Undibacterium sp. 5I1: one gene and its partner. The protein of the gene in region 1 interacts with the protein of each later gene in a pairwise test. Links are inferred from orthologs where the notes say so. Each region holds a gene or a part of one and is shown on either strand. Other genes may lie near its edges.

Region 1 (5,041 bases):
TTAATTCCCCTTTTACTGGCAATCGTAGTTGTCCTTTTAACTTGCTAAAATTGCCGTCAAAACTGGTCGCTATTGGTGTTTGCTCATTTTTTTCGATCACTTTACTCGGAGGTTCGTCATCGTCGATCGCATCAGGATTGGTCGGCTTACCGGATTTTTTATTTTTCAGTGCTTTTTCTTGAGCGAGTTTTTCCAGGCGCTGTTTTTCTTTTTGTTTTGCTAATTGTGCTGCGCGTTCTTGTTCTGCTTTGATTTGTTCCGCAATCAATTTATTTAATTGTGTGACCAGATTGCCGAGGCGTTGCTCATCTTTTTGCAGATTGTCGGCCTCTTTCTTTTGCGCGTGTAGTTTGTCGGCCAATTGCGCTAACAAGGTGCTACGTTTTTTCTTCTCGCCCTCTAAGGCTTTTTTATGCGTGATTTCTTCTTGCGCGATTTCGTCCAGATCGTCTTTAGCGTCTTGCTCTTCTTTGGCATTTTTTTGTACTGCGGCCAGGCTGGTGCGCAAGCCCTCTATCATTTTGGCCTGGGTTTGCGAGACATAACCCATGTATTGCAAATCACGATTGATACGGTTGGGATTGTCGCCCGATAGTAGTAGCTTGATGCGGTCGCTGTCGCCACGCATATATTGATGACGCAAAAAATCCGAGAGCTGCTTTTTTTGCTGCTCGACCTTGGCGCTGAGTCTGCTCTGTTCGGCTAATAATTGTTGCAGGCGGGTCTGGGTCTCGTTTTGCTCAGTTTGCAAATCGCGCAAAGAACGATTGGCTTCAGAAATGGCTTGCTCAGAATCAGCCAGTGCATCGCTAGCTTTGTCTTTGGCAGACTCCGTTTTATTAATATCTTTTTTGAGTGCTTGCAGCTTTTGCTGTAACTCAGTGCGCTGCGCTTCGACTTGATTTTTTTGTGTCGTGCGGGCATGACTAGCTGCTTGAGCGGGCTTACTTAGTCCGCAGAATAAACTGAACAAACTACCAAGCATCAGCAGGCACAAGCCCAGCGGCACCCGTGAAGAGTACGCTGGCCTGGTGCCTGTGTTTACTTTGTCTGCTTTGGTGTTGGTGTGCGTCACTGCGTTCAGCATCAAGGTCTTATCATGGTCTTACTTCGATTTCCCTTGGCTGGCAACTGCTTGCAATGCAGCTTCAATCGCGGATTGATCGCCCAGATAGTAATGCTTGATCGGTTTTAAGTCGGCATCCAACTCATACACCAGCGGTTGCCCGTTAGGTATATTTAAGCTGACGATATCTGCATCGCTGATGCCATCTAACATTTTGATCAAGGCGCGCAAACTATTGCCATGGGCACTGATGATGATACGTTTGCCGGCACGGATGGCGGGTGCAATTGTGTCGTCCCATGCAGGCATTACGCGATCTACCGTGTCTTTTAAACATTCAGTCAGCGGGATTTGTGAGCGTGTTAAACCAGCATAGCGAGGATCGTTGAACGACGTGCGGGGGTCATTTTCTGGCAAAGGATTGGGCGGTGTATCGTAGCTACGACGCCATACCAATACTTGTTCATCGCCATACTGGGCGGCTGTTTCTGCTTTATTTAAACCTTGCAAAGCACCGTAATGGCGTTCATTCAAACGCCAGTCGTGTACCACGGGCAACCACATCAGATCCATTTCATCCAGCGTACCCCACAGTGTGCGGATAGCGCGTTTAAGGACGGAGGTGTAAGCCACATCAAACATAAAACCGGCTTCTTTTAATACTTTGCCTGCCTGGCGCGCTTCTGCTACGCCTTTTTCAGTCAGATCAACGTCGGTCCAGCCAGTAAAACGATTATCAAGATTCCAGGTGGATTCGCCGTGGCGCATCAAAACGATTTTGTACATGGTGTAATGAAGTGTGATTAAAAAGAAGTTTGGAGTTAAGGACTTACGCAAAACCGCCCCGACTGCGTTGTAGCTCACTTTCGAACAAAGTAAGGTACTAAAGTACTGTCTTCGTCGCTACGCCTTGCCGGGACAATTTTCCGTAAGTCCTTCAATGCAAAACAGGAGAGCAGCAACTACAACAGCATCTATTTTATAATGGGCGCGTTCTTTAAAACCATTTATAACAGGGAACTTCTAAAAACCCTTTAATCGAGATGCAGCGCTAGGCGCAAAACGTGGCAATACGTCGGTATTGCGAGGCTTTGCAACGACGCGATGCGCTCGAGTATGGGGTTTTTAGAAGTTTCCAACGATCTATAACCATATTACCCATTGGAATACTGTGAAATTCTTAATTGAAAACATCTGGATGATTGCCGTCGCCCTTATTTCTGGCGGTGCTTTGTTGTTCCCTGTACTGCAACGTCGTGGCGCCAAGCTAACGCAATTGCAGGCAACGCAAGTCATGAACCAGGGTAAAACTGTCGTGTTAGATGTACGTGACGCAGAAGAATTTGCTGCCGGTCATTTGCCAAACGCCAAAAATATTCCTCTAAGCGATTTGTCTAGCCGCGTAAAAGAACTAGAAAAATCAAAAAACAGTACCATCATTACTGTATGCGAGCGCGGTGTGCGGTCTGCATCAGCGGTTGGCGTACTGAAAAAGGCTGGATTTGAGCAAGTGTTTAGCCTTGAAGGTGGCGTTTCTGCTTGGAAAACCCAAGGATTGCCAACAGTGAAGTAATTGCCGGATGATAAGTAAGTCAGTTCGGTGAATAATTGAATAAATCATTAAAATACGTAGATATTTAAGTTAGCAGGAGAAAATCATGACAGCGCATGTCGTAATGTATAGCACCGCAGTTTGCCCATATTGCACGATGGCAGAGCGCCTGCTGAAGTCAAAAGGTGTGGACGAGATTGAGAAAATCCGTGTCGATCTGGACCCGGTTGTGCGCGAAAACATGATGCAAAAGACCGGCCGCCGGACAGTACCGCAGATTTACATCGGCGAAACGCATGTCGGCGGTTTCGACGATTTGTCGGCGCTGGATCGTACTGGCAAGCTGGAAGCTTTATTAAATCCCGCTTGATCAGGCGATGAATCGGCTTTGATCTGACTGCGGTTTTGCTCAATCAGAGCTGTTTTGCTGGCGTGTAACACAGTGCTTTCCTTGCCAGAGCCTTAATAAAATGTCATCGCATTGACAAATCAATCAGCAAAAATCACTTAAATAGCAGATTTTTGCTGATTTTGCATTTCACTTGGTAGAATAACGCGCCGCGATCTTGAAATGGCTTAAATCAGCTTTATCTACAGCTAGATCTATAGCTCTACCTACAGCCATCTCGCTGTTCATTAATTGTTATTAATCTTTTAGAATTTTTAGAAAGTCTCACATGTCTGACGAAAATCTGCAGCCCGTATTTCAAATTCAACGCGTTTATCTGAAAGATTTGTCGCTTGAACAGCCAAACTCCCCAGCTATTTTTCTGGAACAAGAAGCACCAACGATCGAAGTCGCTCTGGATGTCAGCGCAGCGCCATTAGCCGACGGTATCGTTGAGTCCATCGTGACTGTAACAGTGACTGCTAAGGTCAATGATAAAGTTGCTTTCCTGGTTGAAGGCAAGCAAGCAGGTATTTTTGAAGCACGCAATATTCCTGCAGATCAGTTAGATCCACTGCTGGGTATTGGTTGCCCAAATATTATCTATCCTTACCTGCGCGCCAATATTGCTGATGTGATTTCCCGTGCGGGTTTCCCACCAGTACATTTGTCTGAAATCAATTTTGAAGCTTTCTACCAACAGCGTTTGCAAAATATCGCTGAACAGCAAGCTAAATTGCAAGCTGAAGGCGGCGAACAAACGCCCGCAACGACACACTAATTGCGTGTGATCGAGTATTAGCCCGGTGAGCTGGTTAATGACTAAATTAGCTTAGTTAATTGACTTAGCTAATTGACTTAGCTGATCGGGTTTAAAGTGGAAATTACTATGCGTCGTTCTCTGATTTTATCTGTACTGTTAGGTATCGCTTCTTGGTCTGGCATCGCCCAGGCCTTAGAGTTTAGAGCTATCGGTGCGTCCCCCGTGATTTTGTATGATGCGCCATCGACCAAGGGCGGCAAGGTGTATGTTGCGCCGCGCGGCATGCCAGTGGAAGTGATTTTGACTTATGGCACCTGGAGCAAAGTACGCGACATGGGTGGCGATTTAAGCTGGGTAGAATCAAAAGAATTGGTCGCGCGTCGCAATGTCGTTGTACGTGTCGCCAATGTCAAAGCCCACTCGGCTGCGGATGAAGCCTCGCCTATGGTGTTTAGCGCAGACAAAAATGTGTTGCTGGAAATGGCCGAGCCGGTGTCATCAGGATGGGTCAAAGTAAAGCACCGCGATGGACAGATTGGCTATGTCAAAGTGTCTGAAGTCTGGGGCGTGTAGCAGGCTGCAAGGCGATCGAAAAAAGGACAGCATGCTGTCCTTTTTTATATACTCCCCTCATTTATAAGAAAATATGCCCTATTGTCCAGTGAATATTTGGACGGTTAATAAATACTGTATGGGGTATATATCCAATCTTTATCTGTATTTTCACAACGAGGTCAGGCAATCATGAACATAAGCGTACTTGGCGCTGGTGCCTGGGGCAGTGCATTAGCGATTTCTCTTGCCACTAAAAATCAGGTGTTGCTTTGGGGACGCAAGCCCGAGCTGATGCAGCAAATGCAGACTCAGCGCGAAAACCAGACCTATCTTGCGGGCTGTCCTTTCCCTCCAGATTTACAAGCCACAGCCGATTTTGAGCAGGCTATGGCGCATGCAAGTTCGGCAGACGGCTTGTTGATCATTGCCACCTCAGTATCTGGCTTACGGCCTTTATTGCAGCAATGTCTGCCATTTCAGCCGAAGCATGTGGTCTGGTTGTGCAAAGGCTTTGAAGAGGGCACGCAACTGTTACCGCATCAAGTGGTGCGTCAGGTTTTAGGCGGTGCGGTGCAGGCGGGCGCTTTATCTGGTCCCTCATTCGCGCAAGAGGTTGCTAAGGGTTTGCCGTGTGCACTGACCATCGCTTCTACCTCAGCAGAGCTTTGCCAAAAAGTCGTCAGTGCGGTGCATGGGAATGCGATTCGGGTGTACTCC
Region 2 (5,098 bases), 200 kb from region 1 along the record:
CAAACCCGACACACGTGCCAACAACGGTGCAGAGGCTGTATTGACATCGACACCGACCGCATTGACGCAATCTTCCACCACCGCATCGAGCGAACGGGCGAGTTGCGATTGGCCGACATCATGCTGATACTGACCGACGCCTATCGACTTCGGATCGATCTTCACCAGCTCTGCAAGCGGGTCTTGCAAGCGACGCGCAATGGATACCGCGCCACGAATGGATACATCTAAATCCGGTAGTTCTTTCGACGCAAATTCTGACGCGGAATACACCGATGCTCCGGCTTCTGATACCACGATTTTCGTCAGTTTGAGTTCAGGCTTTAGCTTGATTAAATCTTGCGCGAGTTTGTCGGTTTCACGCGACGCAGTGCCGTTACCAATCGAGATTAAAGAGACATTATGTTTCGCCGCCAACTGCGCCAATACATGCAGTGATCCATCCCAATCGTTACGCGGCTGATGCGGATAAATGGTGGCGTATTCCATGACCTTGCCAGTGGCATCAACGATCGCCACTTTGACGCCAGTACGCAGACCGGGATCGAGTCCCATAGTGGCGCGTGGCCCAGCCGGGGCGGCCAGCAACAGGGCTTTTAAATTCAAGGCAAATACGTGAATCGCTTCGACTTCAGCCTTCTCACGCAGATTGCCCATCAATTCGGTTTCCAGATGCATAAATACTTTGACGCGCCAGCTCCAGCGCACCGTGTCGGCTAACCATTTGTCGGCAGGGCGACCGATATTGCTGACGCCAAACTTAGCGGCGATACGGCTTTCACAAGGATTGAGCGGCGCATCCCATTTTGGCTTTTCTTCTTCTGTATCCAGGCGCAAAGTGACCGCCAGCATTTCTTCGCGGCGTCCGCGGAACATCGCTAGGGCGCGGTGTGATGGAATGGTGCCCAAGGTTTCGGAGTAATCGAAATAGTCGGCAAACTTGGCGCCAGCTTCTTCCTTACCTGCGACGACTTTGGATTCGACAATGCCGTGGTCCAGCAGGTATTCGCGGATCGCTTGCAATAAGGACGCATCTTCGGCAAAGCGTTCCATCAGAATCTGGCGTGCACCATCAAGCGCTGCCTTGGTATCGGCCACGCCCGGATTGTCGCCATTGCTGGTGCTGAAGGGCGCTTTTAAATAGGCGGCAGCTTCTTCTTCTGGATTCTTGCCCGGGTCAGCCAGCAAGGCATCGGCCAAATCTTGCAAGCCCGCTTCAATTGCAATCTGTGCCTTGGTGCGGCGCTTGAGTTTGTACGGCAAATATAAATCTTCGAGTCGGGTTTTGTCTTCGGCATGCGTGATTGCATCGAGCAGCACCGGGGTCATCTTGCCTTGTTCTTCAATCGAAGAAATGATCGCAGAGCGACGGTCTTCGAGCTCGCGCAGATAGCGCAGACGCTCTTCTAACAAGCGCAATTGGATATCGTCCAAACCGCCGGTCGCCTCTTTGCGATAACGCGCAATAAAAGGCACGGTCGCGCCTTCATCCAGCAGGGCAATAGCAGCAGCCACTTGTACTGGTTTGGCGGCAAGTTCTAGGGCGAGACGTTGTTCGATGGAAGGCAGCATAAATAATGGTATGAGAGATAAACTCTGAGAATTAAAATCAAGTCGCAGATGATACGCGCTCTGTGTGATTGCACCAGTCTTGACATCACGCTGTAGTCGCAGTAGTCAAGCCGATAATATGAATAATATAGGGAGTATCTAAAAATAATCACGTATTGTCCAATTAAGATATGGACAATTCATTTTTATATTGATATACCTACCCTCAGTATGTGTAGGTTTTATTTTTTGAATGATGGCTATAAGCAAGCGACTTCAAGGTGCGAGCGGGACAAAATCTAGTTTTTTTCTACGCCGGATTGCCGGAAACCGATATTGGATATCGATGATAGTTTGTCCGTGAGGCAAGTATTTGCTGTAAAACTGGGTAAATCATCGTTGCCTAATCCTAGCCGAGTCGGTATTTTAGGTATGATAATCCTACAAAAGGCAGTTGACCGCTTGTCAGTACTTGTCAGTACTAATTAGTATTTGATTCAATTGAATCATTTCAGTGTTTTCAGCGTCACGGTTTTGGTGAGAGCACTACGAACCTGATTGCCCCTTTTTCGGCTCCTCAGCTGCCGTTTTTAGGATAATTCGATGATTTCGTTTAGCGAATTTAGTTTGCCTCGGTACAAGCTGCTCCACACAGGTGGCGATGTGTCCTATCATATTCTTGCCGCCGCCCTAAAAGTCACTCTATAAGCCACTCTGTTAGCCACCTTCAACGCCACGCTTTACAACAAGGTTTTACATGACCCAAGTTTTACTCGCAGATGATGATGTTGAATTAGTTGATATGCTCAAAGAATACCTAGAGCGTGAAGGCTATCTCATTACGACCGTGCATGATGGCGAACGAGCCGTTGCAGAAGCTTTAATGGGGGATTACGCCATTATGGTGCTGGATGTAATGATGCCGCGTATGAACGGGATTGAGGCTTTGCGACGGATTCGTGCAGAAAGTCGTTTGCCCGTCTTGATGTTGACCGCTAAAGGCGATGACGTCGATCGCATTATCGGTCTGGAATTGGGCGCAGATGATTATGTCCCCAAGCCATGCACCCCGCGTGAATTGCTGGCAAGGATTCGTGCGATTTTGCGACGTACACAAGTCGTTGCCGGTACCGAAGCGCAGGCGCATCCGCTGGTCATTGGTTCATTAACGATCTGGCAGGCGCAGCGTCGCGCAGATTGGGATGGCAAGCATCTGGATTTGACCAGTACAGAGTTCAGCTTATTGGAGGTACTGGCAAAAAATGCTGGTCATACCGTCAGCAAAACGGATTTATCAGAACAGGGATTGGGTCGTCCGCTCGCGCGATTTGATCGTAATATCGATGTCCATATCAGCAGCATCCGCCAAAAATTTGGCCCTCTAATTGATGGACGTACGATCATTCAGACCGTCTATCGTCAAGGTTACTTGCTGACTAAGGAGTAGGCGGTGGGGCGTCTGTTCTGGAAGTTTTTCTTTTTTATCTGGCTGGCACAAGTCACGGGTATTGTCGGGATTGGCGTTACTCTATCGCTGCGACATCAAAGCGAACAAGCGATGCTCGCTGCGGGAATTCGTGAACACATGCAATTGCATCTTGAAACTGGCGCTAGTGCTAGTAGTGCTAGTTCCACGACAGAATCGTACGTTCCGCCGAACCCGGATCAGCTGAGAATGTGGCCAGAGCAGGACGACAATTTGCCGCCGCATTTACGTCGCCACCGGCTGCATTCAGCTTATCCACCTGATGGGTTTTCTGCGTTTGTTCCCATGGTGGCCGCCTTAATCGTTAGTCTGTTATTTGCCGCTTTGCTGGCCTGGTACACCTCCAAACCTATTCGTAATTTGCGTTCTGCTTTTCTCTCTTTGGCTGCGGGTAATTTACAAACACGGGTTGGCAGTAGCATGGGACGACGGCGCGATGAGTTGGCTGATCTGGGGCGTGAATTTGACAATATGGCAGAACAGCTTTCCAAATTAATGGAAAGTCAGCGCCGGCTGTTGCACGATGTATCGCACGAGTTGCGTTCACCTCTGGCTCGTTTGCAAGCGGCGATCGGATTAGCGCGCCAACAGCCGGAGCGCGTCGAGGCCACCATGGAGCGGGTAGAGCGCGAAGCGGTAAGGATGGATAAGCTGGTGGGGGAGTTACTCACCTTGTCGCGGATTGAGGCTGGTGTCATGGCTAGCATGGACGCGATTCAGATTGATGAATTGCTGGCGGAAGTGGTGGATAACGCAGGATTTGAGGCAGAGTCCAAACACAAGCAATTGGTTTTTTCGAGTGTCACCTTGGGTGGCAACATTATGCTGCAAGGGCGCTATGAATTGCTGTATCGCGCCCTTGAAAATGTCGTCCGTAATGCAATCAAACATACTGCCAAGCTTGGCATCATTACTTTTGAGGTGCAGTTGTTATCAGCGGACCAGGAGTTATTGATCCGTATATTGGATCAAGGACAAGGCGTACCAGAGGATGAGTTGCAGGCGATTTTTGAGCCTTTTTATCGCGGTAGTAACTCGACCTCTAGTTTAAATACTAGCCTTAGTACAGAGCTCGATAGTAACGTCAATAACAGTACCAACAACAGCCCCAATACCCGGGGTGATGATGGTTATGGCTTGGGCCTAGCCATCGCTCAGCGCGTCATCCTCGCCCATGGTGGTAGTATTTCAGCCTCCAATCGCAAGGACGGCGGATTGTGCGTAGAGATTAGATTATCGCTACGTAATCCTGAGCATCCTGGCAATATCTGAGGATACTTTTGCGGCGGGAGTTACGACTGAATTACCGCTTGCTTACTTCAGGCGACCGCCACTGACGCGATCGATTCCCGATAAATCAAGCCAGCTTTGCACCTCAATAAAACCATGCTGTGTCAATAAATCACGTACCGCTTGCGCTTGGTTGTAGCCATGCTCCATCAGCAGCCAGCCTTGAGGATGCAGATGTTCTGCTGCATTCTTGATGATATGCCGATAGTTAGTTAAACCATCTGCATGGTCGGTCAAAGCGACCGTCGGCTCAAAGCGCAAATCGCCCTGACTCAGATGAAGATCATCTTTTTGGATATAAGGCGGATTGGCTACGATCGTATGAAAATGCTGACCTGCGAGTGCGCTATACCAGTCACTTTCACAAATATGCATGTTCGCGTCAGGGACATTTCTGCCAGCATTTTTTTGTGCTACTGCTACCGCAGCTGCGCTGATATCCGTTGCGCTGACATGCGTATCACGCCGTTGATGTGCAATTGCAATCGCGATTGCGCCCGAGCCTGTACCCATATCCAGAACGCGACTATTTTGCGGCGTATGCTGAATTGCCAGCTCGACTAATAATTCTGTATCTGGTCGGGGGATTAAAACATCTGCAGTGATGTGGAAAGGCAAACCAAAAAATTCTCGCTCACCGATCAGATAGGCAATTGGCTCACCATCATAACGACGTTGCAGCAGATCGCCGACTAGCTGCGCTTGCGCAGCGGTGAGCTGCATCTCCGACTGGGTGACCAGTTGTATCCGGCTTAAGCCTAGTGCATGCAT

Evidence for each region. Proteins that work in one complex are often made in the same cells at the same time.
Region 2: the proteins of secB (region 1) and RGU72_RS18315 interact in binary tests that used the Escherichia coli proteins (3 or more experiments, as listed by UniProt). The link is inferred for Undibacterium sp. 5I1 from one-to-one orthologs.

Annotation. Positions count from the first base shown.
Region 1 is NZ_JAVIWI010000001.1:3,971,191-3,976,231, forward strand. What follows is about bases 2,175-5,041. They hold secB (protein-export chaperone SecB), read left to right. Parts: upstream 2,175-3,295; coding sequence 3,296-3,787; downstream 3,788-5,041. Other genes in these bases: RGU72_RS17385 (rhodanese-like domain-containing protein), read left to right, coding at 2,238-2,639; grxC (glutaredoxin 3), read left to right, coding at 2,725-2,988; RGU72_RS17400 (SH3 domain-containing protein), read left to right, coding at 3,896-4,342; RGU72_RS17405 (NAD(P)H-dependent glycerol-3-phosphate dehydrogenase), read left to right, coding at 4,514-5,041. Also shown: RGU72_RS17375 (murein hydrolase activator EnvC family protein), read right to left, coding at 1-985; gpmA (2,3-diphosphoglycerate-dependent phosphoglycerate mutase), read right to left, coding at 1,106-1,852. UniProt on the Escherichia coli protein: One of the proteins required for the normal export of some preproteins out of the cell cytoplasm. It is a molecular chaperone that binds to a subset of precursor proteins, maintaining them in a translocation-competent state.
Region 2 is NZ_JAVIWI010000001.1:4,171,649-4,176,746, forward strand. Bases 1,230-4,153 are described here. They hold RGU72_RS18315 (response regulator transcription factor), read left to right. Parts: upstream 1,230-2,308; coding sequence 2,309-2,998; downstream 2,999-4,153. Other genes in these bases: RGU72_RS18310 (Tex family protein), read right to left, coding at 1,230-1,572; RGU72_RS18320 (ATP-binding protein), read left to right, coding at 3,002-4,153. Also shown: more of RGU72_RS18310, read right to left, coding at 1-1,229; more of RGU72_RS18320, read left to right, coding at 4,154-4,309; prmC (peptide chain release factor N(5)-glutamine methyltransferase), read right to left, coding at 4,352-5,098. UniProt on the Escherichia coli protein: Response regulator member of the two-component regulatory system CpxA/CpxR which responds to envelope stress response by activating expression of downstream genes including cpxP, degP, dsbA and ppiA.